DNA from 3 places in the Enterobacter sp. ECC-175 genome. Region 3 is predicted to be linked to each of the others. Evidence: predicted binding sites of a transcription regulator. Region 3 holds the regulator's gene; each other region holds the start of a gene.
The links. Region 3 encodes CRP, which controls carbon source genes, mostly activating them, when cyclic AMP is high. Its sites were predicted from a motif close to ATGTGANNNNNNTCACAT; they were not measured.
Positions count from the first base shown of each region.

Region 1: the regulator CRP is predicted to act here: its motif matches at 3,553-3,570, upstream of ydfZ (putative selenium delivery protein YdfZ).
Region 2: the regulator CRP is predicted to act here: its motif matches at 1,338-1,355, upstream of focA (formate transporter FocA).

Region 1 is NZ_CP143776.1:2,673,513-2,684,235, forward strand. It holds gene V1599_RS12785 (Zn-dependent oxidoreductase) at 1-70, shown strand, start outside; gene V1599_RS12790 (MFS transporter) at 144-1,523, shown strand; gene V1599_RS12795 (mannitol dehydrogenase family protein) at 1,744-3,207, shown strand; gene ydfZ (putative selenium delivery protein YdfZ) at 3,251-3,454, opposite strand; gene V1599_RS12805 (universal stress protein) at 3,743-4,174, shown strand; gene V1599_RS12810 (GntR family transcriptional regulator) at 4,208-4,894, opposite strand; gene ydfG (bifunctional NADP-dependent 3-hydroxy acid dehydrogenase/3-hydroxypropionate dehydrogenase YdfG) at 4,995-5,741, opposite strand; gene dcp (peptidyl-dipeptidase Dcp) at 5,885-7,918, shown strand; gene V1599_RS12825 (LysR family transcriptional regulator) at 8,188-9,087, opposite strand; gene V1599_RS12830 (cyclophilin-like fold protein) at 9,180-9,665, shown strand; gene V1599_RS12835 (MFS transporter) at 9,793-10,723, shown strand, end outside.
Region 2 is NZ_CP143776.1:2,157,607-2,168,329, forward strand. It holds gene pflB (formate C-acetyltransferase) at 1-370, opposite strand, end outside; gene focA (formate transporter FocA) at 422-1,279, opposite strand; gene ycaO (30S ribosomal protein S12 methylthiotransferase accessory factor YcaO) at 1,685-3,445, opposite strand; gene V1599_RS10160 (DUF421 domain-containing protein) at 3,573-4,265, shown strand; gene serC (3-phosphoserine/phosphohydroxythreonine transaminase) at 4,428-5,516, shown strand; gene aroA (3-phosphoshikimate 1-carboxyvinyltransferase) at 5,586-6,869, shown strand; gene cmk ((d)CMP kinase) at 7,055-7,738, shown strand; gene rpsA (30S ribosomal protein S1) at 7,850-9,523, shown strand; gene ihfB (integration host factor subunit beta) at 9,692-9,979, shown strand; gene V1599_RS10190 (ComEC family protein) at 10,181-10,723, shown strand, end outside.
Region 3 is NZ_CP143776.1:198,530-209,252, reverse strand. It holds gene nirB (NADPH-nitrite reductase large subunit) at 1-599, opposite strand, end outside; gene V1599_RS01125 (cytosine deaminase) at 840-2,156, shown strand; gene tsgA (MFS transporter TsgA) at 2,166-3,344, opposite strand; gene ppiA (peptidylprolyl isomerase A) at 3,621-4,193, shown strand; gene V1599_RS01110 (putative adenosine monophosphate-protein transferase Fic) at 4,299-4,883, shown strand; gene pabA (aminodeoxychorismate synthase component 2) at 4,914-5,477, shown strand; gene V1599_RS01100 (aspartate aminotransferase family protein) at 5,564-6,784, shown strand; gene V1599_RS01095 (YccS/YhfK family putative transporter) at 6,800-8,887, opposite strand; gene crp (cAMP-activated global transcriptional regulator CRP) at 8,945-9,577, opposite strand; gene V1599_RS01085 (OsmC family protein) at 9,887-10,291, shown strand; gene V1599_RS01080 (phosphoribulokinase) at 10,357-10,723, opposite strand, start outside.

The DNA of each region.
Region 1 (10,723 bases), 2.1 Mb from region 3:
GGATGCAATCGAACTGTTTGAAAAAGACCAGCGGCAGTGCTGCAAAGTCTTGCTCACGTTCGACCAATAATAATTCACGCGGTTAGGGGCCCGCACGAGCGGGCTTCGAGTGGTACGCATCTTACCTTTTAGAGATAGCCATTATGACTCAAGCACAACCTCAAAGAACGACTTCAGATCTGGTGAAAGCCGCCGTGTCCGGCTGGCTCGGCACGGCCCTGGAGTTTATGGACTTCCAGCTCTATTCGCTGGGCGCGGCGCTGGTGTTCCACGAAATCTTCTTCCCGGAGCAGTCGGCGGCGATGGCGCTGATCCTGGCGATGGGCACCTACGGCGCGGGCTATATTGCGCGCATCGTGGGCGCGTTTATCTTTGGCCGAATGGGCGACAGCATCGGACGTAAAAAAGTGCTGTTTATTACCATCACCATGATGGGGATCTGTACCACGCTTATCGGCGTGCTGCCGACCTACGCGCAGATCGGTATTTTTGCGCCGGTGCTGCTGGTGACGCTGCGCATCATTCAGGGGCTGGGGGCCGGGGCGGAAATTTCCGGCGCGGGCACGATGCTTGCCGAGTATGCGCCGAAAGGGAAGCGCGGCATTATCTCCTCGCTGGTGGCAATGGGCACCAACTGCGGCACGCTGAGCGCCACGGCTATCTGGGCGGTGATGTTCTTTGCGCTCGATCGTGAAGAGCTGGTCGCCTGGGGCTGGCGCGTGCCGTTCCTCGCAAGCGTGGTGGTGATGATTTTCGCCATCTGGCTGCGAATGAACCTCAAGGAAAGCCCGGTATTTGAGAAGGTGAGCGAAGGCGAAACCGCCGCGCCCGCTGCGGGGCAGGAGGCTTCCCTGGGCGCAATGTTTAAGAGCAAATCCTTCTGGCTGGCAACCGGCCTTCGCTTCGGCCAGGCGGGCAACTCCGGCCTGATCCAGACCTTCCTCGCGGGCTATCTGGTACAGACGCTGCTGTTCGATAAGGCCATACCAACCGATGCGCTGATGATCAGCTCCATTCTCGGGTTTATCACCATTCCGCTGCTGGGCTGGCTGTCTGACAAGATCGGGCGTCGGGTGCCGTACATTATCGTCAACGTTTCGGCCATCATTCTGGCGTACCCGATGCTGTCGATCATCGTTGATAAAAGCTACGCGCCGGGCGTGATTATGCTCTCGATCATCGTTATCCATAACGTCGCGGTGCTGGGGCTGTTCGCGCTGGAAAACATCACGATGGCGGAAATGTTTGGCTCGCGTAACCGCTTTACCCGCATGGCGATCTCAAAAGAGGCCGGTGGGCTGGTGGCGGTCGGGTTTGGTCCGGTGCTGGCGGGGATTTTCTGCAACATGACCGGTTCCTGGTGGCCGATCGTTGCCATGCTGGTCGCCTACTCCGTTATTGGCCTGATTTCCGCCATTTTGATGCCGGAAGTGCGCGACCGCGACCTGAGCGAGGTGGAAGATGCCGCCGAGGTTCAGCATAACGGCTCCGTTGCCTACGGCGCGCTTTCCACCCGGCGTTGATGGTTTATATCTTGCTAAACATGTCGCATAACTTGTGTTTGATGTCACACCACATGGACAAAAGTTAATATAAATCAATATCTGAAAACGATGCATCGGTATGGTTAATGGCAGAACGTTTTACCTCAACTGCCATTCTAGTTGATGTAGTCAGCAGGCGCTGCCGCGCCATTCTCGGCGCGGCAGCGGATCTCCGCTTCACTATTTATGAGTCACCATCATGGAAAATCGGTTATTACAGGCGAAGGCGACGCTGCCTCAGTACGATCGCAACGGCCTTGAAACACGCATTGTGCATTTGGGTTTCGGCGCGTTCCACCGCGCGCACCAGGCGGTGTATGCCGACATTCTTGCGGCCGAGCACGCCAGCGACTGGGGATATTGCGAAGTTAACCTGATTGGCGGCGAGCAGCAGATTGCCGATCTCAAGGCGCAGGATAATCTCTACACCGTGGCGGAAATGTCCGCCGACGCGTGGACGTCCCGCGTGGTGGGCGTAGTGAAAAAGGCGCTTCATGCGCAGGTCGACGGGCTGGAAAGCGTGCTGGCGGCGATGTGCGAGCCGCAGGTGGCGATCGTCTCCCTGACGATCACCGAAAAGGGCTACTGCCACTCTCCGGCGACCGGGAAGCTGATGCTCGATCACCCCTTGATTGCGGCCGACCTGCAAAACCCGCACCAGCCTAAATCCGCGCCGGGCGTGGTGGTTGAGGCGCTGGCGCGGCGCAGGGCCGCCGGGCTTCCGGCGTTCAGCGTGATGTCCTGCGACAACATGCCGGAAAACGGCCACGTCATGCGCAACGTCACCTGCGCCTACGCCCGCGCGCTGGACGCCGAGCTGGCGGACTGGATTGAGGCGAACGTCACCTTCCCGTCGACGATGGTGGACCGCATCGTTCCGGCGGTCACTCCCGAGACGCTGGATAAAATCGCGCAGCTCACGGGCGTGCGCGACCCGGCAGGCGTGTCGTGCGAGCCTTTCCGCCAGTGGGTGATTGAGGATAATTTCGTTGCGGGCCGTCCGCAGTGGGAAAAAGCCGGCGCCGAGCTGGTTGCCGACGTGATCCCGTTTGAAGAGATGAAGCTGCGCATGCTGAACGGCAGCCACTCGTTCCTCGCGTATCTTGGCTACCTGGCGGGATATGCGCACATTAACGACTGCATGGAAGACGAACATTACCGCGCTGCCGCGCGCGCGCTTATGTTGAAAGAGCAGGCGCCGACGCTGAAGGTGAAGGGCGTTGATTTAGCACACTATGCGGATCTGCTGATCGCTCGCTACAGCAACCCGGCGCTGCGCCACCGCACCTGGCAAATTGCGATGGACGGCAGCCAGAAGCTTCCGCAGCGCATGCTGGACTCCGTGCGCTGGCACCTTGTGCATCAGAAAAGCTTCCCGCTGCTGGCGCTGGGCGTGGCGGGCTGGATGCGCTACGTCGGCGGCGTGGACGAGCAGGGCAACGCCATTGAGGTGAGCGATCCGCAGCTGGCGGCAATTCAGGCGGCGGTAAACGGCAGCGCAGAAGGCGAAAGCCGCGTCAACGCGCTGCTGGGCCTTGAGGCTATCTTCGGCAGAGAACTTCCGCAGGAGGCGACGTTTGTCGATGCGGTATTGAAAGCGTATCGGATGCTGCTTGAGAATGGGGCGAAAGCCACGGTGGCGCACTACGCCGCGCAGGTTTAATGCTACACATGCCGCCGTTCGCGGCGGCATGTCTTCTCGCCGGTTAGTGCATTCCCAGGCGAATCAGCTCAATCGGCTCAAATTTTCCTTCACAACCTTCGACTTCCACCGTTTTACCGCGACGCACCTGCGCGGCGTCCAGCCCGGTGCTGTGGATCGCCTTAATAATGCCCGTGCGGCCCGTGCCGTTGATCATTACGCGGCTGCCGGTGGTAATTGCATTTCGGTTACGGTCGTATGTCATCATGATCATTTCTCCTCTCTAACGTATTCGCTGCGGCGCTATTTTGGGCTACGCCGTTCACGGCCACTATAAATACGCCTCTCTTCGGTGAATGTTTTTGTTTTTGATCAAACTCACACTTTTTTCTTTATTTCGGTCGGCGTTGACGCTTCGGGACGGCTATTTACAAAACGGACAAATGTTTTCATGAACTGATAGTTTACCCACGTTATCGTTGAGGGTTTGTTTATATTGCGAGTGGCACTCTGGTAACAGGAAATACCCCTTTCATCTGAATAAGGAGTCAGGCTTATGTACAAAAAGATTTTGATGCCTGTTGATGTGTTTGAAATGGACTTGAGCGATAAAGCGGTTCGCCACGCGGCCAACCTGGCCAAAGTGGAAGGCGCGTCAATTACGCTGGTAAACATTCTGCCCGCCAGCAGCCGCTCTTTGCTGCGCGGCTTTAACGCCGATATTAAGAAGTTTGAAGCGTATATGATTGCCGAGTCAGAGAAAAAGATGACGGCGCTAAAAAGGCTATTTGATATTGCGCCGGAGGATATTCACTGCCTGGTACGCTTCGGCAGTGTGCGGGATGAAATTATCGCCCTGAGCAAAGAAGGGGAATATGACGTCATCGTCATTGGTTCGAAAAACCCAAGCATCACAACGCACCTGCTGGGCTCGAATGCCGAATCTATTCTGCGCTATGCAAGTATTCCGGTTCTGGTTGTCCGCTAATAATAACACCGCATCCGAAGGGATGCGGTGTTATTAATCCTCGCTGAACCACTCGCTATTTTCCTGACGAATAAGCTGCACGGACTCGCTTATTTCCTGCAGGTGCAGCGTCATCGCGTTTTCTACCGCATCGGTATCGCGCTTTTCCAGCGCGCTGAAAATATCATGGTGCTGTCGGAGCAGCATTTCCGGCGGAGAAACGTGATCGAGGCTCATATAGCGCACCCGGTCGATAGTGGCTTTAATATTCTCAACGGTGTCCCACGCCAGCTGGCAGTCCGCGATCTGCGCCAGCTTCTGGTGAAACTCATCGTCGAGCTGGAAGAAGTCGTTTAGCTGCTTGCGCTCTATCGCCACGCGCTGCTGATGCAGGTTTTGCTCCAGCAGATAGCACTGGTTGTCGTCGATCATCGCGGCGGCGCGGCGAACCACCGCGCACTCGATGGCCTGACGCACGAAGCAGCCGTTTCGTACCTGAGAAAGCGAAATCTTATTCACGTAGCTGCCGCGCTGCGGGCGGATCTGAATCAGGCCGTTTTCCGCAAGCTTAATAAACGCCTCGCGCACGGGCTGGCGGGAAACGTCAAACCGAACCGACACCTCTTTTTCCGAGAGCGGCGTGCCCGGCGGGATCAGGCAGTGAACGATATCACGGCGCAAAATGCGGTAGATCTGCTGATTAACGGGCTGGGTAGGATTGAGTTGCGATTCGGCGGCCATGGATATGATTTCTCAGAGAGTTAACCTGAACATACTACCATTCTTTTAACAGTCGTCCCATACCCGGCGCGGGGCCGGGAAGGGCAGTGATGCGCCGCAACTAGCCGCGATGGACGCTTAATCCCGCAAAGCTCTGGCTGACGGGCATCATTTCGACGGTGTTGATGTTGACGTGTTTTGGCAGCGTCGCCACCCACCATACCGTTTCGGTGACGTCTTCCGGGGTCAGGGCGTTGGCGTTTTCGTACGTCTTGCCCGCCTTCGCGTCGTCGCCTTTGAAGCGCACGTTTGAGAACTCGGTGCCACCCACCAGGCCCGGCTCAACGTCGGTCACGCGGATCGCGGTGCCGTGCAGGTCGGTGCGCAGGTTCAGGCTGAACTGGCGAACGAAGGCTTTGGTGGCGCCGTAGACGTTGCCGCCCGCATAGGGCCAACTGCCCGCCGTGGAGCCGATGTTGATGATGTGGCCGCTGTTACGCTCTACCATGCCGGGCAGCACGGCGCGGGTCATGTACACCAGGCCTTTGTTGTTGGTGTCGATCATGTTTTCCCAGTCTTCGACGCTGGCCTTGTGGGCGGGCTCCATGCCCAGCGCCAGACCGGCGTTATTGACCAGCACGTCAATTGCGCGCCATTCTGCAGGCAGGTTGGCAATCATCTCTTCAATGGCGGCGCGGTTGCGCACGTCCAGCTGTGCGGTCAGGATGCTGTCGCCGAGCTCATCCTTCAGCTCCTGCAGACGTTCCTGACGGCGGCCCGTCGCAATCACCTTATGTCCGTTAGCGACGAAGCGACGCGTGATGCATTCGCCAAAACCCGCCGTAGCCCCGGTTACTAAAATAATCATCTCACTGTTCCTCAACGCTTTTTGTGTAGTACTACCATAGCACGCCACCGGGCGCGGCGTTAAGGTCGCATTTGTATGACGGCATTGCAGGCGCGGGCGGCGTGGCCTACTCTGGGGGAATACACCGTTCTCAGGAGTGAAAGATGTCGGTCAATAATCCTTTCTTTGAAATTAGCCTGCTGCCGTATCAGGCCCCGCGCTTTGATGAAATCAACGATAGCCACTATCGCCCGGCCTTTGATGAAGCCCTGCGCCAGAAGCGCGCCGACGTTGACGCGATCGTCGCCCAAGCCGCGGCGCCGAATTTTGACAACACCGTGCTGGCGCTGGAGAAGAGCGGCGCGATGCTGTCGCGCGTGAGCAGCGTTTTCTTCGCCATGACCTCGGCGCACACCAATGATTATCTGCAGGAGCTGGACGAGGCGTTTTCAACCGAGCTGGCGGGGCTGGCTAACGATATCTGGCTGAACGCCGCGCTGTTTTCCCGCGTGGAGGCCGTCTGGCAGGATCGCGACGCGCTGGATGCCGAATCCCGACGGCTGGTGGAAGAGACCAGGCAGCATTTCGTGCTGGCGGGCGCGCGCCTGAGCGACGAGCAAAAGGCCGAGCTTAAGGCGCTGAACACCGAGGCCGCGGCGCTGACCAGCCAGTTCAACCAGCGCCTGCTGGCGGCGGACAAGGCTGGCGGGCTGGTGGTTGACGACGTAACGCTGCTCGACGGGCTGAGCGACGATGACATCGACGCCGCCGCGCGGGCCGCGGAAGAAAAAGGTCTTCAGGGCCGCTGGCTAATTCCGCTGCTGAATACCACGCAGCAGCCTGCGCTCGCGTCCATGCGCAATCGGCAGACCCGCGAAGCGCTCTTCAGCGCGGCGTGGCTGCGCACGCAAAAAGGGGATAATAACGACACGCGCCAGCTGATCCTGCGCCTTACCGCGCTGCGCACGCGGCAGGCCCAGCTGCTGGGCTTTGATAACTACGCCAGCTGGAGCATGGCCGATCAGATGGCGAAAACGCCCGACGCGGCGCTGAGCTTTATGCGCGGGATCGTCCCCGCCGCGCGCGCCCGCGCGGAGCGCGAGCAGGCTGACATCCAGAAGGTGATTGACGGCGAGCAGGGCGGCTTTACGGCGCAGGCCTGGGACTGGGCCTTTTATGCCGAGCAGGTTCGGCTGGCGAAATACGCGCTGGACGAGTCGCAGATCAGGCCCTATTTTGCGCTGAACACCGTGCTGGAGGATGGCGTATTCTGGGCCGCCACGCAGCTGTTCGGCATCCGCTTCGTCGAGCGGTTCGACATTCCCGTTTACCATCCCGACGTGCGCGTGTGGGAGATTTTCGACCAGAACGGTGAAGGCATGGCGCTGTTCTACGGCGACTATTTCGCCCGCGACTCGAAGGGCGGCGGCGCGTGGATGGGGAACTTCGTTGAGCAATCCCGTGAGCTTGCCGCGCGTCCGGTCATATATAACGTCTGTAACTATCAAAAACCGGCCAGCGGCCAGGTCGCATTACTCTCCTGGGATGATGTCATCACGCTGTTCCACGAGTTTGGCCATACGCTGCACGGGCTGTTCGCCAGCCAGCGCTACGCCACGCTGTCGGGCACCAACACGCCGCGCGATTTCGTCGAGTTCCCGTCGCAAATCAACGAGCACTGGGCCAGCCATCCGCAGGTATTTGCCCACTATGCGCGGCACTACAAAACCAACGAGCCGATGCCGGAGGCGCTGCGCGACAATATGCTTAACGCCACGCAGTTCAACAAGGGCTACGACATGACGGAGCTGCTGAGCGCCGCGCTGCTGGACATGAACTGGCACAGCATTGCCGGGGCGGTGGATGACGTGGAAACGTTTGAAGCGGCCGCGCTCAAAAAAGAGGGTCTGGATCTTCCCGCCGTGCCGCCGCGCTACCGCAGCAGCTATTTTGCCCATATCTTCGGCGGCGGCTACGCGGCGGGGTATTACGCTTACCTGTGGACCCAGATGCTGGCGGACGATGGCTATCAGTGGTTTGTCGAGCAGGGCGGTCTGACGCGCGAAAATGGACAGAAATTCCGCGAGGCGATTTTGTCGCGCGGGAACAGCGCTGATTTAGCTGAACTGTATCGCCAGTGGCGCGGGCGCGATCCGAGGATTGAGCCGATGCTGGATAATCGAGGATTGAGCATTTAAGCGCTTTTTTAGGTTGGAAGCAGAACCGGGCGCGATGCCCGGTTTTTCTTTCTGAATCCTTACCTTTTGAAAAATTTGCAGGATGATAGGTGGTCATACCTGAATAATTTACAAAAGATATATTCTGAAGCTCTAGAGAAACTTACAAATCAAACGGCTAAGCTTCGCACAGTCCCCGGAATGGGAGCGTCTTACTATGTCCAGGACCGCTTTGTGCCAAAAGCGGACGTTCACGTCCGTTCTTGAAATATTGGCCCGATAATTCAGCGTTAAATTTTCCGGTTAATACGCAACGCATCCACAACGAGTGAAAACGCTGGGGAAGGCTGTTTACGGCTGGGATAATAAAGATAGTAGCCGGGAAAAGGACGGCACCATTCTTCAAGCACGCGGATCAGTTTTCCTTCCTGCAGATGTGTGCCGAACTCCTCTTCAGGTAAAAAGGCAATGCCCAGTCCGGCAAGAGCTGCGTCAACGACGTGTTCCGATGTGTTAAACGTCAGTTGCCCTTCAACCCGAACGTGAAATTTACCGTTTTCCTGCTCAAACTCCCAGGCGTAAATTTTCCTCGATTGAACCATGCGCTCATTAATACAGCAGTGTTGCATCAGATCGCGTGGCGTCTGAGGGGCGGCGCACCGGGCGAAATACTCAGGGGAAGCTACAGCCGCCATGCGCAGTTTCGGGCCAATGGGTACGGCTATCATATCTTTGTCGATAGTGTCTCCGAGCCGCACGCCGGCATCAAAACGATCCGCAACGATATCCCGGAACCCGTGGTTGGCATCAAACTCAATATGAATATCAGGATATTCCCGTAACAGTGGTGTCAGCTTTGGCAGCAGCGTGGTCTTCAGAACATTAGGTCCACATGTAATACGGACGGTCCCGGCAGGTTTATCACGCAGTGCCGTCAGCATGTCCAGCTCGGCTTCAATCTCATCAATACGATGTCCCACAGACTGCAGCAGTCGTTCCCCGGCAGCCGTCACTGACACACTGCGCGTGGTCCTTGTCAGCAGGCGGATTTGCATCCGTTCTTCCAGCCCGGAAATCGCCTGGCTCAGTGCGGGCTGGGTCACGCCGAGCTGGGCGGCAGCGCGCGTAAAGCTGCCCTCACGCGCCACGGTGACGAAAGAGAGTAAGTCGTTGAGATTGCGTCTGGCCATGCTCGTTTCCGGTCCATTTATAAATTTTACTTATAAGGGTATTAAGTATTCATTAGCTAGTTAACCCGCTGCATATTGGTAACAATAATGCGATGAAAAAGTCAACGCTAACCCTTATGCAAAACGCCTACCGCAGAACGTCACTGCTGCTCCTTGCCGGCCTGCTTTTCGTCACGCAGTCCGCTGTGGCGGGTGGCAACGACCGGGGAGTGGCACAGGAGACGCTAGTGAAAATTGAGATCATTGTGGAGGGAGAAACCGCCACCGCCACCCTCTTTGATACGCCGACAGGCCGGGACTTTGCGTCTCTGCTTCCCCTCAGCCTGACGCTGGAAGACTATGCCGATATCGAGCGCATAAGCAACTTGCCGCGCAGGCTTTCCACGGTGCAGGCACCGGACGGCATAACGCCGGAAGCCGGAGATATCACTTACTACGCGCCCTGGGGCAACCTGGCGATTTTTGCCCGGGGCAGGGCTTACGCCCGTTCACTGATCCTGTTAGGGAAAGTGGATTCCGGACTGCCGGTCCTGCAGCGCCACGGACCTCTTGCGGTGCAGATCAGGGTCGCCAACTGACCCGCAGCACCTTCCGTACCGCGATTATCCCTCTTATCCCGTCCCCGTATGCCGTTTCAGCTCTTCCTGCAGCGCTGAAGGCTCCGGGGCACAGACTTCATGTTATCTACTGAAAAGAAATCCCTGAATGAGTAATAAGACAGACGAAAACAGAAAAAAAAACACCGGAAGCGGGAAACAGCCTGCGCACTGGAGTGGTGTCTTTGCCATGACGCTGTGCGTCTTCGCCCTGATCGCCTCCGAATTCATGCCGGTCAGCCTGCTGACACCGATGGCGCAGACCCTTCGTGTCACCGAAGGCATGGCCGGACAGGGCATCGCCATTTCCGGGGCATTTGCAGTGGTAACCAGCCTGTTTATTTCCGTGCTGGCAGGCACGCTTAACCGGAAAACGCTGCTGCTCGGCCTGACCTGCATTATGGCAATTTCCGGTGCTGTTATTGCGCTGGCACCCAATTACCTGACCTATATGGCGGGTAGGGCCCTGATTGGCATTGTGGTCGGCGGGTTCTGGTCGATGTCGGCCGCGACGGCAATGCGTCTGGTCCCGGTGCATCGTGTTCCGCTGGCGCTGGCTATTTTCAACAGCGGCAATGCTCTGGCTACCGTCGTGGCTGCCCCTCTGGGCAGCTGGCTCGGATCGGTGGTTGGCTGGCGGGGTGCCTTCTTCTGCCTGGTGCCGGTCGCCATCATCGCGTTTGTCTGGCAATTACTCAGTCTGCCTTCCATGCCGGTCACCCGTCAGGCCGCGGCTTCCCGCAACGTATTCATGCTGTTTCGTCGCCGGGTGGTCACGCTGGGCATGCTGGGTGTGGGGATCTTCTTTATGGGGCAATTCACGCTCTTTACCTACATCAGGCCTTTCCTTGAGACGGTGACGCGGGTGGATGCTGCAACGGTGACCCTGGTCCTGCTGGTTATTGGTGTCGCGGGCTTCATCGGCACTACCCTGATTGGCCGGGTGCTGAAACGCGGGTTCTACCCGACCCTGATGGCCATCCCGGTGCTGATGGCCATCACCGCGCTGGCACTGATTGCCTTCGGCAGTCAGGTAGCCA
Region 2 (10,723 bases), 2.0 Mb from region 3:
TGCATGAACCTTCAACCATTTTGATACCACCAAACGGAATGATTGCGCGTTTCAGTGGTGCTTCAGTCTGCAGACCAACGATTTTCTCAAGGGCTTTGTTGATGTAGCCAGCATCGTGAGAAGTGATGGTGGAAGCAATGGAGGTGTCAAAATCAACAGGCGCGTGAGTGCGGTTTTCCAGTTTAACGCCTTCCATTACGCTGTCCCACAGCTTGGTGGTCGCTTCAGTTGCGCCAGCCAGGAAGGATTCGTCACCTTCATACGGGGTATAGTTTTTCTGAATGAAGTCACGGACGTTTACTTCATTCTGCCAGTCACCTTTAGTAAAACCTTCCCAGGCTGTGGCTAACTTTTCATTAAGCTCGGACATGTAACACCTACCTTCTTAAGTGGATTTTTTATTTACTGCCTGAGACAACCATTAATGATGATTGTCGCCACGCAGGTAAATGACCCAGTATGTCAACCCAACTAACAGACCCCCACCGATAATGTTCCCGATAGTGACAGGGATCAGGTTATCAGTAATGAAATTCATGATAGTCAGGTGTGAGAAACTTTCCGGGGTTGAACCAACTGCAGTCCAGAACTCCGGGCTCGCAAAGTTGCGGATAACAATCCCCATCGGGATCATAAACATATTCGCGATACTGTGTTCGAAGCCGCTGGCAACAAACATCGCAACCGGCAGAACCATAATCATGGCTTTGTCCATCAGGCTACGACCAGAGTAGCTCATCCAGACCGCCAGGCAGACCATCAGGTTTGCGAGGATGCCGAGAGCAACGGCTTCGATAAATGTATGGTGCATTTTGTGGTCAGCGGTTTGCAGGACGTTAAGCCCCCAGCCACCGTTGGCGGTCATATACTCGCCAGAGAGCCACATCAACAAAACAAAGAGCAGACAGCCAAACAGGTTACCCACATAGACGTTGAACCAGTTGCGCGCCAGTTGGCCCCAGGTAATTCTTCCGCTGGCTTTCGCTACGACGATCAGTACCGTTGAGGTAAAGAGGTCAGCACCGCAGATGACGCAAAGAATCAGACCCAGTGAGAAGCAGATACCACCAATCAGTTTCGCGATGCCGAAAGGCATGTCGGCCGTGCCGGTAGTGGCAGTGATGTAGAAGACAAAAGCAATGGAGATGAACACACCAGCGGTAATCGCCAGGAAAAACGTGGTCATCGGGTGTTTCGTTGCTTTATAGACACCCGCTTCTTCGGCCACTTTGGCCATTGCAGCTGGGAGTAAAAGATCAAAAGGGTTGTCAGCTTTCACACTAACTCTCTCTTTATTAAGTCGGCGACGAGATACTAACAAAGCATTATAGAAGAGAAATTGATATAGATCATATCTCGCCTGGCTTATAGGCCCGCTATGTGTATGGTTTTACAACAAAAGCGGAGTAAGTTTTTGATTATCCGAATAAAAATAAATTTTAAAAGTTATGAAAAGAGTTGAATTATTTCGTTCAGCCTCCCTTAAAACAGTTAATTAAAATGGAGTATTTACCATAAAAGGTAACACTAAAGCCCGGGTAAGTATTTTTATATTTACCTTGATTTAACTTTAATATTACATTCAATTGTCATTGCCGGAAAAATATAAAACGGGACAATGAAATTGCCCCGTAATATAGCCCAGGCGAGAGAGTTCGCCTACAGTTAGTAATGTTATATGCGCTTATTTTGACCAGTAAGCGGCTTTTGCTTTCTGCAATTTCTCATAGGCTTTCAGCAGCGACTGATGCGCCGGGAAGGCTTTGAGATCGCTATCAACCGCCTGCAGGCCGTAGAACGGCTCTTCACCGCTCAGCGCCGCGCTGGCGGCTTCAACCGCCTCTGCGCCGTACATACGCACAAACGCATTAAGATATTGCAGCGGCTCTCGCTCTTCTTCCTGAGAGAGCAGAAGCAGCGTTTGCAGGCAGCGGTAGTAGTTAGTGCGCTCGGCAGAGAATACGGACTGGTTGAATTCCATCGTCCACTCCGTCCAGGCCAGAGCCTGATCCAGATCGCCGCCCGCCAGCGCCAGCATCGCCTTGAGTTCACCGATACGCAAAGTGTACCAGCCGTTGTCTTTCCCGGTCGCCAGGCCCAGCAGCTCGCGCACGCGAGTGAAGTCATCGTGGCCTTCTTCGTCCAGCTGGGCGATCAGGTTCAGATAATCTTCTTTTTCCCATTCGCTGCCCGGCAGGGCCAGCAGCGTTTCACGCAGGTGCGCGCCCATGCTGTTGTTCGCCAGCCACAGATCTTCCGCCGGATAAATATCGGACATGCCCGGCACGATAATACGGCAGGCGTAAACGCCCAGATGCTCATAGTCAGCAATGTAGACTTCCCGATCTTCCGCGCTGAAGATTGCCATTAGCGTGGCGAACTCTTCTTCCGTGGTGCCCGCAAAGCTCCAGTCGACGAAAGGATAATCTGCGTCCTGCTTGAACATATCCCAGGAGATCAAACCGCTGGAATCGATGAAGTGGGTCTCAAGGTTGGTATGTTCGGCCACTTCTTCGTCATCAAAGGTCGGCGGGGTAAACACGTCAAGATCCTTCAGGCTACGGCCCTGCAGCAGCTCGGTCACGGTACGCTCCAGCGCTACGCCGAAGTCCGGGTGTGCGCCGAAGGAGGCGAAGCAGGTTCCGTTTGCCGGGTTGAACAGTACCACGCAGATAACCGGGTATTTACCGCCCAGAGAACCGTCATACGCAAAGATTGGGAAGCCTTCTGCTTCCAGCTTTGCGATGGATTCCACTACGCCCGGATAGCGCGCCAGCACGTCAGCCGGGATTTCAGGCAGGCTGATGGATTCAGCAATAATGCGGTTTTTAATGTGGCGTTCGAAAACTTCAGACAGGCCCTGAACGCGCGCTTCGTTGCGGGTATTACCGGCAGACATGCCGTTCGATACATACAGGTTGCCGACGATGTTCATCGGGATATACACCGTCTGCTCGTCGGACTGACGGGTAAACGGCAGGGCGCAGACACCGCGATCCTCATTGCCGGACTGAAGATCGATCAGCATGCTGGCGGTGAGCTCGTTCTCCGGATCGTAGAACGCACGCAGGCGAGCGTCGAGAATGCCTTCCGGCAGCGCATCGTCGTCGGTCAGCGGGAACCATTTTTCATTTGGATAGTGGACGAACGGGCCGTTGGCGATGGTTTCGCCCAGCCAGAAATCGGCGAAGAAATAGTTAGTCGAGAGACGCTCAAAATACTCACCCAGCGCGGAGGCCAGCGCGGCTTTTTTAGTGGCGCCTTTGCCGTTGGTAAAGCACAGCGCGCACTCTTTATCGCGAATATGCACGGACCAGACGTGAGGCACCGGGTTCAGCCAGGAGGCTTCTTCAATATTAAAGCCCAGGTCGGTCAGTTTTTGCTGGAAGCGAGCGATGGAATCTTCCAGGGCGGCGTCTTTGCCGGGGATAAACGTTTGAGTCATGGCGTTCACTTTTATCGTACGTAAAGCGCGCAATGATACGGGTTTTGCGTGACGGGTGCTATCTCCGGCGAAAATAAATGCCTGAGCTATGCTTATAACCAGTAACCTACTGTTAAGGCATAAAAAAATGAAAGCATTCGACCTCCAGCGGATGGCGTTTGATAAGGTCCCCCCTGAGTTTTTAGGCGAAGTGGCGCTACGAAGCTTATATACCTTCGTACTCGTCTTCCTGTTTCTCAAAATCACCGGACGGCGCGGCGTACGCCAGATGTCGCTCTTTGAAGTGCTCATCATTCTGACGCTGGGTTCCGCGGCAGGGGACGTAGCCTTTTATGACGACGTGCCGATGGTACCCGTTTTCATCGTCTTCGTTTCGCTGGCGCTGCTCTACCGTCTGGTGATGTGGCTAATGTCGAAAAGCGAAAAGCTGGAGGACCTGCTTGAAGGAAAGCCGGTCGTTATCGTTGAGGACGGACAGCTGGCGTGGGAGAAAGTCAAAAGTGCCAACATGACGGAGTTCGAGTTCTTCATGGAGCTGCGGCTTAACAGCGTAGAACAGCTGGGGCAGGTGCGGCTGGCCATTATGGAAACGAACGGGCAGATCAGCGTGTACTACTATGCCGATGACGAGGTTAAGCCCGGCCTCTGCATCTTGCCCGACATGCTGGTGGAACGCTTTCGCGTTGTGCCAGAAACCGAAATGTATGCCTGCGTAAGATGTAGCCATGTCGTTCCCATGAAGGCCGGCGATCGTCAATTATGTCCTCGCTGTGCAAATCCGGAATGGACGAAGGTAAGCCGGGCCAAACGGCTAACCTGACAGCCTTTTTGTCGGTTTTGTCACGAACCGCTGGCAGATTGTATTGTGTGATGATGGCCACATTTTACCGGCCATCCGTTTTAGCCATTGCGGCGCGTGTCGCTGGATGATAAAACCGATAGCCACAGTAATAACTTATTGCTTTTAGCGTGGTGAGGGGAAATGGCTCAAGTTTATAATTTCAGTTCAGGCCCGGCAATGTTACCGGCCGACGTGCTTAAACAGGCTCAACAGGAGCTGTGTGACTGGAACGGTCTGGGAACGTCGGTAATGGAAATCAGCCACCGTGGAAAAGAGTTTATCCAGGTGGCGGAAGAGGCAGAAAAGGATTTTCGCGATCTGCTGAACATCCCCTCGAACTACAAAGTATTGTTCTGCCACGGCGGCGGCCGCGGTCAGTTTGCGGGTATCCCGTTAAACCTGCTGGGCGACAAAACCACCGCCGACTACGTTGATGCAGGTTACTGGGCGGCCAGCGCGGTGAAAGAAGCGCACAAATATTGCACGCCAAACGTTATCGACGCCAAATTGACCGTTGACGGACTGCGCGCCGTGAAGCCGATGAGTGAATGGCAGCTTTCCCGTGACGCGGCGTACCTTCACTATTGCCCGAACGAGACTATCGACGGCATCGCGATTCACGAAGAGCCAAACTTTGGCGAAGATGTGATCGTGACCGCGGATTTCTCTTCCACCATTCTTTCTACGCCGCTGGACGTCAGCCGCTACGGCGCGATCTACGCGGGCGCACAGAAAAATATCGGCCCTGCAGGCCTGACAATCGTTATCGTACGTGAAGATTTGCTGGGCAAAGCGCATACATCATGCCCGTCGATCCTGGATTACTCCGTACTGAACGACAACGACTCGATGTTCAACACCCCGCCGACCTTTGCCTGGTATCTCTCCGGCCTGGTCTTCAAATGGCTGAAGCAAAAGGGCGGCGTGGCGCAGATGGACAAGATCAATCAGCAAAAAGCCGAGCTGCTGTACGGCGTGATTGATAAGAGCGACTTCTACCGCAACGACGTTGCCAAAGCCAACCGCTCACGCATGAACGTGCCGTTCCAGCTGGCGGACAGCAGTCTTGACAAAGTCTTCCTCGAAGAGTCTTTCGCGGCCGGTCTACACGCGCTGAAAGGTCACCGCGTGGTGGGCGGCATGCGCGCCTCCATTTATAACGCGATGCCGCTGGAAGGCGTCAAAACGCTAACCGATTTCATGGTCGACTTCGAACGTCGTCATGGTTAATTTCGCAGTTTTTCACCCCCGCGGCTCCGCTGCGGGGTTTTTATTATGTCGAGTTGAGAGTTAAGTTTCATGGAATCCCTGACGTTACAACCTATCGCGCGCGTAGACGGCACCATTAACCTGCCAGGTTCAAAAAGCGTCTCGAACCGCGCGCTGCTGCTGGCAGCTCTGGCAAACGGCACCACCGTCCTCACCAATCTTCTGGACAGCGATGACGTGCGCCATATGCTCAATGCGCTGAAAGCGTTGGGAGTTCACTATACGCTGTCTGACGATCGTACCCGTTGTGAAGTGACCGGCAACGGCGGCGCGCTGCGTTCGACAGGAGAGCTTGAGCTGTTTCTGGGGAATGCCGGAACGGCTATGCGTCCGCTGGCTGCTGCGCTCTGTCTGGGCAACGGCAACGTTGTGCTGACCGGCGAGCCGCGCATGAAAGAGCGGCCGATCGGCCATCTGGTGGATGCCCTGCGTCAGGGCGGCGCGCAGATTGACTATCTTGAGCAGGAAAACTATCCGCCGCTGCGCCTGCGCGGCGGCTTCACCGGCGGCAGCGTAGAAGTTGACGGCAGCGTCTCCAGCCAGTTCCTGACCGCGCTGCTGATGACGGCACCGCTGGCACCGCAAGATACCGTAATTACCATCAAGGGGGAGCTGGTCTCTAAGCCGTACATTGATATCACGCTGCACCTGATGAAAACCTTCGGCGTTGAGGTGGATAACCAGTCTTACCAGCGCTTCGTGGTGCGCGGCGCACAGCAGTACCAGTCTCCGGGCAATTATCTCGTTGAAGGTGATGCTTCCTCAGCATCCTACTTCCTCGCGGCAGGCGCGATTAAAGGCGGTACCGTAAAAGTGACCGGTATTGGCCGCAACAGCGTGCAGGGCGATATCCGCTTTGCAGACGTGCTGGAGAAAATGGGCTCGCTGGTGACCTGGGGCGAGGACTTCATCGCCTGTACGCGCGGCGAGCTTAACGCCATTGATATGGATATGAACCATATCCCGGACGCGGCCATGACCATTGCCACGGCGGCGCTGTTTGCCAAAGGCACCACCACGCTGCGCAACATCTACAACTGGCGTGTGAAAGAAACCGACCGCCTGTTCGCGATGGCGACCGAGCTGCGCAAAGTGGGCGCAGAAGTGGAAGAGGGTGAAGACTACATTCGCGTCACGCCGCCGGCAAAGCTGCAGTTTGCCGAAATCGGCACCTATAACGATCACCGCATGGCGATGTGCTTCTCGCTGGTGGCGTTGTCCGACACGCCGGTGACGATCCTCGACCCGAAATGTACGGCAAAAACCTTCCCGGACTACTTCGAACAGCTGGCGCGCATTAGCACGCTGGCCTGATAACGTTTTGCCGCATCGCCCGGTGCGGCATTTCCTTACGCTTCCTGACGTTCATCTTCGCACGTTTCTTCTACACTCAGCTTCATTCATTCCGTATTTTGCACGCAAAGGTAACAGTTGCGCACGTTGGCGCGTATAATGCGCGGCGTTCATGTTAACGGTATGCCTTTATTAAGGAGAAAACGATGACGGCAGTTGCCCCGGTAATCACCATTGATGGGCCAAGTGGCGCAGGGAAAGGAACCTTGTGCAAAGCGATGGCAGAAGCATTGCAATGGCATCTGTTAGATTCGGGAGCAATCTATCGCGTGCTGGCTTTGGCAGCGCTGCATCACCATGTGGATGTTGCCTCTGAAGAAGCGCTGGTACCGCTGGCTGCGCATCTGGATGTACGTTTTGTCTCAACCGATGGCAACCTTGAAGTGATTCTGGAAGGGGAAGACGTCAGCGGTGAAATCCGTACCCAGGAAGTGGCCAACGCGGCCTCACAGGTGGCTGCTTTCCCACGCGTTCGCGAGGCGCTTTTACGCCGCCAGCGAGCGTTCCGCGAAGCACCAGGGCTGATCGCCGACGGTCGTGACATGGGAACCGTAGTTTTCCCAGAGGCTCCTGTAAAAATTTTCCTCGACGCCTCTTCGGAAGAACGCGCTCAGCGACGTATGCTTCAGTTGCAGGAAAAGGGGTTTAGTGTTAACTTTGATCGCCTTTTGTCCGAGATAAAAGAGCGCGATGACCGCGATCGTAACCGCGCCGTCGCCCCACTTGTTCCTGCAGAAGATGCATTAGTTCTGGATTCAACCAGTTTAACTATTGAGCAAGTGATTGAAAAAGCGCTACAATATGCGCGCCAAAAACTGGCACTCGCGTAATCGCGACCGATTTAGCAGTACCCCCGCTGCAAAGGATTGACGGCGGGTATGTGAAACAACCCCATCCGGCACGGAGCCAGGTGGACGTTAATATTAACCTGAAGATTAAACATGACTGAATCTTTTGCTCAACTATTTGAAGAATCCTTAAAAACAATCGAAACCCGTCCGGGTTCCATCGTTCGTGGTGTTGTTGTTGCTATCGACAAAGACGTAGTACTGGTTGACGCCGGTCTGAAATCTGAGTCCGCCATTCCGGCAGAGCAGTTCAAAAACGCCCAGGGCGAGCTGGAAATCCAGGTTGGTGACGAAGTTGACGTTGCACTGGACGCAGTAGAAGACGGCTTCGGCGAAACCCTGCTGTCTCGTGAGAAAGCTAAACGTCACGAAGCATGGATCACGCTGGAGAAAGCTTACGAAGAAGCTGAAACTGTGGTCGGTGTTATCAACGGCAAAGTTAAAGGTGGCTTCACTGTTGAGCTGAATGGTATTCGTGCGTTCCTGCCAGGTTCACTGGTAGACGTTCGTCCAGTCCGTGACACCCTGCACCTGGAAGGCAAAGAGCTTGAGTTCAAAGTAATCAAGCTGGACCAGAAGCGTAACAACGTTGTTGTATCCCGTCGTGCCGTTATCGAATCCGAAAACAGCGCAGAACGCGATCAGCTGCTGGAAAACCTGCAGGAAGGCATGGAAGTCAAAGGTATCGTTAAGAACCTCACTGACTACGGCGCATTCGTTGACCTGGGCGGCGTTGATGGCCTGCTGCACATCACCGACATGGCGTGGAAACGCGTTAAGCACCCAAGCGAAATCGTGAACGTGGGCGACGAAATCACTGTTAAAGTGCTGAAGTTCGACCGCGAGCGTACTCGTGTATCCCTCGGCCTGAAACAGCTGGGCGAAGATCCATGGGTAGCTATCGCTAAGCGTTACCCAGAAGGTACTAAACTGACTGGTCGCGTTACCAACCTGACCGACTACGGCTGCTTCGTTGAAATTGAAGAAGGCGTTGAAGGCCTGGTGCACGTTTCCGAAATGGACTGGACCAACAAAAACATCCACCCATCCAAAGTTGTTAACGTTGGTGATGTAGTGGAAGTGATGGTTCTGGATATCGACGAAGAACGTCGTCGTATCTCCTTGGGCCTGAAGCAGTGCAAAAACAACCCATGGCAGCAGTTCGCGGAAACCCACAACAAGGGTGACCGTGTTGAAGGTAAAATCAAGTCTATCACTGACTTCGGTATCTTCATCGGCCTGGACGGCGGCATCGACGGCCTGGTTCACCTGTCTGACATCTCCTGGAACGTTGCAGGCGAAGAAGCAGTTCGTGAATACAAAAAAGGCGACGAAATCGCTGCAGTTGTTCTGCAGGTTGACGCAGAGCGTGAGCGTATCTCCCTGGGCGTTAAGCAGCTCGCAGAAGATCCGTTCAACAACTGGGTTGCACTGAACAAGAAAGGCGCAATCGTAAACGGTAAAGTGACTGCAGTTGACGCGAAAGGCGCAACCGTAGAACTGGCTGACGGCGTTGAAGGTTACCTGCGCGCTTCCGAAGCTTCACGTGACCGCGTTGAAGATGCCACTCTGGTTCTGAGCGTTGGCGACGACGTTGAAGCGAAGTTCACCGGTGTTGACCGTAAGAACCGCGCAATCAGCCTGTCTGTTCGTGCTAAAGACGAAGCTGACGAGAAAGATGCAATCGCAACTGTTAACAAACAGGAAGATGCAAACTTCTCTAACAACGCAATGGCTGAAGCTTTCAAAGCAGCTAAAGGCGAGTAATTCAAGTTCTGGCTTCCTTTGAGCTGTAACGCATTTACAGTGATAAGGGTAAGAAGCGGACTTGACAGATTGCAGGATTCGTCCTGTAATCAATAACAAAGGGCGGCTACGGCCGCCCTTGTTTAATGAGCTATCAAGCTAATTGGTTTGAAAGGAACCGGAGGAATCATGACCAAGTCAGAATTGATTGAAAGACTTGCCAGTCAGCAGCCGCATGTCCCGGCAAAAGCCGTGGAAGATGCTGTAAAAGAGATGCTGGAGCATATGGCCACCACTCTTGCCCAGGGCGAGCGCATTGAAATCCGCGGTTTCGGTAGTTTTTCTTTGCACTATCGTGCTCCACGCACCGGGCGTAACCCGAAGACTGGCGATAAAGTCGAGCTGGAAGGTAAATACGTTCCACACTTTAAGCCGGGTAAAGAGCTGCGCGATCGCGCCAATATTTACGGCAACTGAGTCTCTGACTTGGTTATCAACAGAAAAGCACCTGCGGGTGCTTTTTTTGTGTCCGGCGTTCCGTACTGGAAGCCATCTCGCAGTTGTGATTGTCCGCTGCTGTAAGCGGCTATATTTCTGCCGGCGCTTCTCGTAAAACCGTTCTATTCGCTCTGACATTTCACGGCACAACCCTCACACTTCCCAAAACAGGGAGGTCCAATGAGTATTGCCGCCGTAAGCGTTTGTCTGATTTTGTCCATTATCCCGTTGCTATGGCTGCCGTCTCTGCCTGATATGCCGACGATATGGACCCTTATTGCGCTCGCCTTTGCACTCACATTTTTCCCCTTCCGCAGGCTGCGCTATGTGCAGCTGGGTCTACTTTTTTTCGCCTGGGGAATACTGGCTGCGCAGGAGGTGGTCTGGCCAACGGAGCACCTTACGAAAGGGCCGAAGCATGTTGAGGTGGTCATCACCGAGACCGATGGCGCAACCACGCACAAAGGACGCATTGTCAGCCTTGATCACGCTTCGTGGTACGGTAGAACCGGGATCGTCCTGTACGGCAACTACCTGCCGCAGCCCGCCTGCGCCGGACAGCGTTGGGCAATGACCGTACGCCTGCGGGCCGTTCACGGTCAGCTAAACGATGGCGGCTATGACTCACAGCGCGCGGCGCTGGCGCAGCACCAGCCGCTGACGGGGCGCTTTACGCATGCAGAAGTCATCGATGCGTCCTGTAGCCTGCGTACGCAGTATCTC
Region 3 (10,723 bases):
ATGCTTTCAATCTTGCGGCGCAGCTGGTCGCCGCCCATGTGGTCAAGCTGCTCTGCCATCAGCATCGGGGCAAATTCGATGACGTGAGTTTCAACGCCGAGGTTTTTCAGCGCGCCAGCGGCTTCCAGACCCAGCAGGCCGCCGCCAACCACCGCGCCGCGCTTGCTGCGACGGGCGCAGGATTCAATGGCGTTTAGATCTTCAATGGTACGATAGACGAAGCAATCCTGAGTGTCAGAGCCTTTGATCGGCGGGACCCACGGGTAGGAGCCTGTCGCCATGATCAGCTTGTCGTAAAAAACCGTGCGTCCGGCGCTGGAGTGGATCACTTTTTCCTGACGGTTGATGGTGATAGCGCGTTCGCCCACCAGCACCTTCACGCCGTGCTTCTCGTAGAAACCTTCGCGCACCAATGAGAGCTCTTCGGCGGTATGATGGGAGAAGTAGGAAGAGAGATGTACGCGGTCGTACGCCTTGCGGGGTTCTTCACAGAACACGGTAATATCGAACTGGGCGGCGTCGGCTTTATCGAGAAGATCCTCAATAAAGCGGTGGCCGACCATGCCGTTACCGATGATAGCGAGTCTGACTTTGCTCATTTTTGCCTCGATTTCTTTTCTATTACTGCCTACCTTAACGATTCAGCAGGGGCACTTATTGATGCAAATCAAATACGCCTTAACCTACCACCTAGGTGGTAGATGACTGATTTGTCAGGATTTTTATAAGTTGTGGAAATCGCTGGCTTTTCACGGTCGTCGGTTTTATGTACAAAAATGGGTACAATTCCGCAAAGTGTTGTACTCCTAAATTTCAGCCGCGTTTTTCGGGGGAGAGGTATGTCAACGTCACCGCTTTGGCTTGTTCAGAATGTTCGTTTACCGGGTCGTGAAGGGCTGTGGCAAATCGCCATTGAGAACGGTCTATTCGGCGACATCACGCCGATGGACGCAACCCATGACGAAAGTTATGAGGTGTTAAACGGACGCGGTGGCCTGGCCATCCCTCCGTTCATTGAGCCGCATATTCATCTTGATACGACCCAGACGGCGGGCGAGCCGAGCTGGAACCAGTCCGGCACCCTGTTTGAAGGCATTGAGCGCTGGGCAGAGCGCAAGGCGCTGCTCAGCCACGAGGACGTAAAGGCGCGCGCGTGGAAAACGCTGAAGTGGCAGATCGCCAACGGCATTCAGTTTGTCCGTACCCACGTTGACGTGTCCGATCCCTCGCTAACGGCACTGAAGGCGATGCTGGAGGTTAAGCAGGAGGTCGCGCCGTGGGTCACGCTGCAAATCGTGGCGTTCCCGCAGGAGGGCATTCTCTCTTACCCGAACGGCGCCGCCCTGCTGGAAGAGGCGCTACGCCTTGGCGCAGACGTGGTGGGCGCTATCCCGCACTTTGAATTTACCCGCGAGTACGGCGTGCAGTCGCTGCATATCGCCTTCGATCTGGCGAAGAAATACGATCGCCCGCTGGATATCCACTGCGATGAAATCGACGACGAGCAGTCCCGCTTTGTGGAGACGGTAGCGACGCTGGCCTACGAGGCAGGGATCGGCGATCGCGTGACGGCTAGCCACACCACCGCCATGCACTCCTACAACGGCGCGTATACCTCGCGGCTGTTCCGCCTGCTGAAGATGTCGGGCATCAACTTTGTGGCCAACCCGCTGGTGAACATTCACCTGCAGGGGCGTTTTGACGACTATCCGAAGCGCCGCGGGATCACCCGCGTGAAGGAGCTGCTTGAGGCCGGCATTAACGTCTGCTTTGGTCACGACGACGTCTTTGACCCGTGGTATCCGCTGGGGACGGGCAATATGCTGCAGGTGCTGCACATGGGGCTGCACGTCTGCCAGATGATGGGCTATCCGCAGATCGACAGCGGCCTGAACCTGATCACCCACAACAGCGCGCGAACCTTTGGCCTGCGCGATTACGGCATTGAGACGGGGAACCCGGCGAACATGATTATACTGCCCGCCGAGAGCGGCTTTGAGGCGGTGCGCTGCCAGGTGCCGGTGCGCTGGTCGATTCGTCAGGGCAGGGTGATTGCCACCACGCAGCTCGCGCAGACGTGGATTCAGATGGACAGTGGGGGAGAAGAGCTGTTCTTTACCAAAAACAGCCCCTTCGCAGGGCGCGAAGGGGCGTAGGGGTAGGCGTTACGCCGCTGGCGTATTGTGCTGGCGGTGGCGGGTCACGAAGCCCAGGATGAAGCACATCACAAACACCACGGCGTACAGGCCGTTAGCGGTGTGCAGCGCCGCCAGCGGGCCGCTGTGGGCCACGATCGGGCCGGTCACCACGAAGGTCAGCATCGTACCGATGGTGCCGCAGGTCAGTACGAAGTTCACCAGCTTCGGCGAGGCGACTTTGGTCTGCAGCGAGCCCAGGGTGATGATCGAGGTGTAGATTGCGCTGGAGAAGAAGCCCAGGGTCAGGATGAACCACGGCATATGCTCAGGAGAGCCGTTGATGAACAGGTACATCAGCACGGTCGCCAGGCCTGCCAGCACGGTCAGGATGCGCTGCAGGTCGAAGAAGCGCAGGATGAAGCTAAATGCCCACATGCCGAACATATAGGACATCCAGAAGTCGCTCACCAGCTTGCCCGCGTCGTTCAGGCTCATGCCCAGCCCCTTCGCGTATTCCGGGACCCAGGAGATAAAGCCCAGCTGGCCGAGGATGTAGCACAGGGCGGCGATGGAAAGGAACAGCACGCCGATGCCCCACTTCTCTTTGGCAACGGGTTCCGCCGCGGTCTGCGCTTTTTTACCCAGCATCGGGAACTCGCAGCCGAAGGTCAGGATAAAGATCGCCACGTAGACCAGGCCGATACAGGCATACACCCAGTACCACTCGATGCTGCGCGCCAGCAGAACGGCGGCGACCATCGGGAAAATCATCCCGGCCATGCTGAAGAAGGAGTCGGTAAACAGCAGGCGCGCACCGCGCTGGCGGCCCTCATACATGTGGGTAATGAGGAACGTACCGATCGACATGGTGATCCCGCTTACGAGTCCAAGCACGAACATGGCGGCGGAGAACAGGGCGATGCTGTGGCTCAGCATCAGGCCCGCCACGGCGGCGACCATCAGCACAAAACCGAAGCGCAGCTGGGTTTTCAGCGGCACGATTTCCATCAGCCAGGCGTTCAGGAAAATGGAGATCAGGATCCCCGCGTTGAGGAAGGTGAAGGTGTTACTCATGCTGGAAACGGGCAGCTGGAAGTAGTCTGCGATATTTCCCATCACCATCCCGGTGACGATCACCAACGCGCCGGTCAGGGCGTAGGAGAAGAAGCTGATCCATGTGAGCTTGATGCGGTTGCTGTTAGTCATGTCTGGCCTGTTGAAAAAAGAAAAGCGCCGGAGGGCGCTGAGAGCGGGCAAATTCTAGTCTCGAAAGTGATCCATTCCCACCTTTTCAGGAAAATTTACGATCGATTGCAGTTTTTTATGTGATGTTGATCACATAAAAAGTTGTGATAACCAATCGTTTGCGTCGTTACAACTGTTTCAATTTCGTAAAATTAGGTAAAAGTCTGGCCTCGGTCCATACTGCTCTTTAGAATCAAGCCATTCGCTTTATACACTGCGCTTTGTTAAGGAATTTTCATGCTCAAATCAACGCTGGCGGCTGTTGCAGCTGTGTTTGCTCTTTCTGCCGTTTCCCCTGCTGCGCTGGCAGCAAAAGGAGACCCTCACGTCCTGCTGACCACGTCCGCAGGGAATATTGAGCTGGAACTGAATAGCCAGAAAGCTCCGGTCTCCGTGAAAAACTTCCTCGATTACGTGAACAGCGGCTTCTATAACGGCACCACCTTTCACCGCGTGATCCCGGGCTTTATGGTGCAGGGCGGCGGTTTTAACGAGCAGATGCAGCAAAAGCAGCCTAACCCGCCGATTAAAAACGAAGCGGATAACGGCCTGCTGAACAAGCGCGGCACCATCTCCATGGCGCGCACCGCGGATAAAGACAGCGCGACCAGCCAGTTCTTCCTCAACGTGGCGGATAACGCCTTCCTCGACCACGGCCAGCGCGACTTCGGCTACGCCGTGTTCGGTAAAATCGTGAAGGGAATGGACGTGGCGGACAAGATTTCCCAGGTGCCAACCCACGACGTCGGCCCGTACCAGAACGTGCCGTCAAAACCGGTGGTTATCCTCTCCGCAAAAGTTCTGCCGTAATCCCCCTAACGCGGGCGACGTCCTGCCCGCGTCATCCCCCTTCCTGCGAAAGCGCGTTTTGCCGCTTATACTTGTGGCAAACGGACATCTTCAGGGAGGCGTTAAGTGAAAAAACTCACCGACAGGCAAAAATCCCGTCTCTGGGAGCAGCAGCGTAGCGTCAATTTTCAGGCCAGTTGTCTTCTTGAAAAAGGCCATGGTCCTTCAGAGCCCGACATCGAGACGCTGGAGCTTGGGCCTTCTGCGCCCGGCCTGCCCCATCTGTGCCTCATCCACCGCCATTTATATCGCAGAGAAATGAAGCAGGCAGGCGAGTTCCGTACCGACGATATTTCTAAAGGCGACATTCCCTTCTGCCATTTCGAATACATCGAGAAGATGGGAAATGAGCTGATGGCCGATCTGGAAGGCGACAAGTATCTGGTCGGCCTTGAAAAAGACGCATTTGTTGAGAAAATTAGCCACTACTACTGCGAAATCAACATGCTTCACCCGTTCATCAGCGGTAACGGCATCGCCCAGCGCGTCTTCTTTGAGCAGCTGGCGATCCACGCGGGCTACGCGCTGGACTGGCGGGATATTGACCCCGAGCGCTGGGTCGCGGCGAACCGCAGCGGCGCAACGGGCGATGTGAGGGACCTGAACGCCATCTTTGCCAAAGTAGTGAGCGACGCGCGGGAAACTGAGTAGAATAGGGCGGCCTTTTTTTCTGGAGCCGCCATGATCCTGCTGATTGATAACTACGATTCCTTCACCTGGAACCTTTACCAGTATTTTTGCGAACTCGGCGCCGAGGTGGTGGTGCGTCGCAATGACGAGATCGCGCTCGCCGATATCGACGCGCTGGCCCCGCAGAAAATCGTCATCTCTCCGGGGCCGTGTACGCCGTCAGAATCCGGCGTTTCGCTGGACGCTATTCGCCACTATGCGGGCAGGCTGCCGATTCTGGGCGTTTGCCTGGGCCACCAGGCCATCGCGCAGGTCTTCGGTGCCACCATCGTGCGCGCCGCGAAGGTGATGCACGGTAAAACCTCACCGATTACCCATACGGGCGCGGGCGTCTTTGCGGGGTTAAATAACCCGCTGACCGTGACGCGCTACCATTCTCTGGTCATTGACCCGCCGACGCTGCCCGCCTGCTTCGAGGTGACCGCCCGAAGCGAGACGCAGGAGATCATGGGCATCCGTCATCGGGAATGGGATCTCGAAGGGGTTCAGTTCCACCCGGAAAGCATTCTCAGCGAGCAGGGGCACCCGCTGCTGGCGAATTTTCTCAATCGCTGAATATCTATTGCCTTGCTGTGATTTTTTATGCATATTTTGTGATTATATTTTCACAATCTCTGTGACATAAAATGGATGGGCATGACATGGCAACTGAACAACCCGCAATTACCCGCGCAACATTCGACGAAGTGATCCTGCCGGTTTATGCACCGGCCGAGTTTATCCCGGTGAAGGGAAAAGGCAGCCGCGTGTGGGATCAGCAGGGCAAAGAGTATGTAGATTTTGCGGGCGGCATTGCGGTGACGGCGCTGGGCCATTGCCATCCTGCGCTGGTAGAGGCGCTGAAAACCCAGGGCGAAACCCTGTGGCACACCAGCAACGTCTTTACCAACGAGCCTGCGCTGCGCCTGGGGCGCAAGATCGTTGATGCGACCTTCGCCGAGCGCGTGCTGTTTATGAACTCCGGCACCGAGGCCAACGAAACCGCCTTCAAGCTGGCGCGTTATTACGCCTCCACCCGCCACAGCCCGTACAAAACCAAGATTATCGCCTTCCATAACGCCTTCCACGGCCGCTCGCTGTTCACCGTATCCGTTGGCGGCCAGCCGAAATATTCCGACGGCTTTGGCCCGAAACCGGCAGATATTATCCACGTGCCGTTTAACGATCTGCACGCGGTGAAGGCGGTGATGGACGATCACACCTGCGCGGTCGTCGTCGAGCCGATTCAGGGCGAAGGCGGCGTGACGGCAGCCACGCCGGAGTTCCTCAAAGGGCTGCGCGCGCTGTGCGATGAGCACAAGGCGCTGCTGGTGTTTGATGAGGTCCAGTGCGGAATGGGCCGCACCGGCGATCTCTTCGCCTATATGCACTACGGCGTGACGCCGGACATTCTGACCAGCGCCAAGGCGCTCGGCGGCGGGTTCCCGGTGAGCGCGGTGCTGACCACTCAGGAGATCGCCTCCGCGTTTCACGTCGGCTCCCACGGCTCCACCTACGGCGGTAACCCGCTGGCCTGCGCCGTGGCGGGCGCGGCGTTCGACATCATCAATACGCCGCCGGTTCTGAGCGGCGTAAGCGCGAAGCGCGAGCAGTTTGTGAAGCACCTTCAGCAGATTGACGCGCAGTACGACGTGTTCAGCGAGATCCGCGGCATGGGGCTGCTGATCGGCGCCGAGCTGAAGCCGCAGTACAAGGGCCGCGCGCGCGATTTTCTGCATGCCGCCGCCCAGGAAGGGGTGATGGTGCTCAACGCCGGGCCGGACGTGATGCGCTTCGCGCCGTCGCTGGTGGTGGAAGAGAAGGATATTGCAGACGGGTTAGTTCGGTTTGCCGCAGCGGTCGGGAAGATCGTCCGGGGATAATCTCACGCGACACACTCAGTACGGCGTGCGTTTTAAAATGCGCGTTAACCAAATCCCGTGATGCGGGCGCTGGCGCCATGCCACCGACGAAATGGTGTGCATGGTGTTCAGGTGGCCCAGCACGCGCTGCAAATGCTGCTCCAGGGTGCTCATCGGCCCGTGGGTCAGCGTTTCCGGCGCTTCCAGAATGTTTGAATCCCCCGACTCGCCCGGCGCATCATACTCCAGCCGCTGCTGACAGCGCTGCAGGCCAATTTCACATGATTGCAAATAGCGCTGCGCCAGATCCGGCGTCAGCATCGTGTGCTCGCGCGCCAGCGTGGTCATGGCGTTGATATGCTCAACGATAAACTGGCTGTGCGTCACCCATAGCCTCATGTCGGCGAGATAGTGCGAGTTAAAGCCCGGCTCCTGCATCGCCTGATTAAGGGAGTTGAACAGGGCGTTGTGCGCCTGATTGACCCGCATGCGCTGATACGCCAGCGGCGAAGGCTGCGGATCGTTGCTCAGGATTAAGCGGATGGCATCCTGGTCGGCTTCGAGCGCGTCGTGGGCGTTCTGGCGCAGCAGCCCGCTCTGCCACTGCGGCCACAGCCAGACCATGCCGCCGAAGGCGATCAGGCAGCCAATCAGCGTATCAACCAGCCTGGCGACGATAAACTGCTCGCCGTTGAGCGTGAGCAGCTGCAGGGTATACACCGCGGTCACCGTAAAGCCGACCATCGCCCAGCCGTAGTTTTTGCGGATGATCAGGTAGCTCACCAGCGTAACCACCAGCATTCCCGCCAGCGTATACCCTTCCGGCACGTGGAAGTGCAGCGTTACGCCCGCAATAATTAGCCCCGCCATCGTGCCGCCCGCCCGGTGCAGAATGCGCACGCGCGTCGCCCCGTAGCCGTTTTGGGTAACAAACAGCACGGTCATGAGGATCCAGTACGGCTTCGGCAGGTGCAGCGCCATGCCCATCAGGCTGGCGATGCTCAACATCACGCTGATGCGCGCGGCGTTGCGCAGGGCGGCGGATTTAAGCGACAGATAGCTTTTCAGGGCGGGCAGCAGCGGCAGGCGCTTCTGCTTGTCGGCCATCAGGTCGCGCGGGTAGAGCGGGCGCTGCGTGCGCAAAACGCGGGCGATGCGGCTGAAGTGCCATGCCGCGAACTGGCCGACCGGGTTATCAGGATGCTGGCGGGCAATTTTCTCCAGCGCGCCGAGCTGCTTTTCCATGCTGAAGCGCGTGGGAAAGCGGTGATACAGAATGTCGTCAGCCAGCACGCGCAGGCGCGCCGAAACCGTCTGCGCGTTCCAGCGGATCACCGCTTCCGCGTGGCTGCGCTCGACCAGCTTCTGCACCTCCTGCGGGTGGTGCAGGCTCACGGAGATATGCTCCTGCAGATCCAGCCCCACCTGGAAGATGCGCAGCAGCCGCTTGTACTCGTGGTTTTTATTCGCGGCGAGCATGTGCAGCTGCTGGTAGCACTGGCTGATGAGATCGACCACCTTCTGCTGGCGCGTCAGCAGTGGCGGCAGGGATTTTTCCGGGTCGGTATGCTGCGTGAGCAGGGTGTATTTGGCTTCGCAGTAGTCGGCCAGCTGAACGTAGAGCAGGCTCAGGGATTCGCGCAGCGGCTGTTCCCGCCACAGCCAGAACCAAAACCAGTTGAATACGCCGTACCACAGCGTGCCGAGGGCGTAGATCAGCAGCGGCTCCCATACCGGCATATTGCCCGCGAGGCTTAGGGTGAAAATGGCGGCGATCAGCGAGGCGGGCAGCAGGCGGGCGTGCAGCGAACTGATTTCAGCGGTAACGCCGAGCGTCATCGCCAGTACGGTTAAAATCAGCGGCAGTGGAATATCGCGCGCCAGCAGCAGCTGAACGGCGAGGCTACAGCCGGCAAACAGGCTGCCGCCAACGATCAGGCGTTTGAAAAAGCGCTTGTGCGGCGTGTCCAGCCCGGCAATGTTGCAGCAGGCGGGCACCAGGGAAAACAGCAGCCCCTGCTGGAGATGTCCAAGAATGAGGCCAATGGCCACGGGCAGGCACAACACCAGCGTTTGTCGCAGTGCGTAGTTTACTTCCGGGTGATAGATCAGCCTGCGCCACATGGGGGATAGAGACAAAAACGGCGTGACACCCTGCGGTGGCACGCCGTTTGACCGGAATTAACGGGTTCCGTAAACCACGATGGTTTTACCGTGTGCAGAGATCAGGTTCTGATCTTCCAGCATTTTTAGAATACGACCCACCGTTTCACGGGAGCAACCGACGATCTGACCAATCTCCTGGCGGGTAATTTTAATTTGCATGCCGTCAGGGTGGGTCATGGCGTCTGGCTGTTTCGCCAAGTTCAGCAGGGTCTGTGCGATACGACCGGTGACGTCGAGGAAGGCGAGGTTGCCCACTTTTTCAGACGTAACCTGCAGGCGGCGCGCCATCTGCGAAGAAAGACGCATCAGGATGTCCGGGTTAACCTGGATCAGCTGACGGAACTTTTTGTAAGAAATTTCAGCCACTTCACATGCTGTCTTTGCACGAACCCAGGCGCTACGTTCCTGGCCTTCTTCAAACAGGCCCAGTTCACCGATGAAATCGCCCTGGTTCAGATAAGAAAGGATCATCTCTTTCCCTTCTTCATCTTTGATCAGCACTGCCACCGAGCCTTTAACGATGTAATACAACGTTTCCGCTTTTTCACCCTGGTGAATCAGCGTGCTCTTTGATGGGTACTTATGAATGTGGCAATGAGACAAGAACCATTCGAGAGTCGGGTCTGTTTGCGGTTTGCCAAGCACCATGCGCTGTTATCCTCTGTTATAAGCTGTCTCCAGAGCCATACGTTGCATCCTGACTCTGGGTTTGCAATCGAATTCTTACCCATACCTGGGAAGTCGGCCGTCTAATGTGTCGCAGCCAGTAAAGTTTGATGTCCTCTGCATACATGTGTAACGTCAATGTATTACTGTAGCATCCAGAGTGTTTTAGCATAGCTTTTGCCGCGTGTCTCCTGGTGTCTCGCTTCAGCATGATGCAGGTCGCCTTCCGTTGCGAGAAATGTAACGCGCGCGTAATCTGTCACCAAAAATGCAACGTTGGAGTTAATAAATATGCAAGCGCGTGTGAAATGGGTCGAAGGGCTAACCTTCCTGGGCGAGTCCGCTTCCGGCCACCAGATTTTGATGGACGGTAACTCCGGCGATAAAGCGCCAAGCCCGATGGAGATGGTGCTGATGGCGGCAGGCGGATGCAGCGCGATTGACGTGGTGTCTATCCTGCAGAAAGGCCGTCAGGAGGTGACCAATTGCGAAGTGAAGCTGACGTCGGAACGTCGCGAAGAGGCGCCGCGCCTGTTCACGCACATCAACCTGCACTTTATCGTCACGGGCAAAGAGCTGAAAGACGCGGCGGTGGCGCGCGCGGTTGACCTGTCCGCTGAGAAGTACTGCTCCGTGGCGCTCATGCTGGAGAAAGCGGTGAACATTACCCATTCATATGAGGTGATCGAAGCGTAATGTCGGGGCATCGCGCCTGTTGATGCCCACACTCTAGCCCTCTCCCACGGGGAGAGGGAATATGCTCACGCGATCTGCTTGCCTTCCATCAGCCGCTGCACCAGCGGCGTCATGATTAACTCCATCGCCAGCCCCATTTTCCCGCCCGGAACCACCAGTGTGTTCATATGAGAAATAAACGAACCCTGCAGCATCGCCAGCAGCCACGGGTAATCAATCCCTTCCAGATTGCGGAAATGGATCACCACGAAGCTTTCGTCCAGAGAAGGAATGCTTTTCGCCGCGAACGGGTTGGAGGTGTCTACCGTCGGCACGCGCTGGAAGTTGATGTGGGTGCGTGAGAACTGCGGCGTCAGGTAGTTGATGTAATCTTCCATGGAGCGCACCACGGAGTCCATTACCGCCTCGCGCGAGTGCCCGCGCTCGCTGATG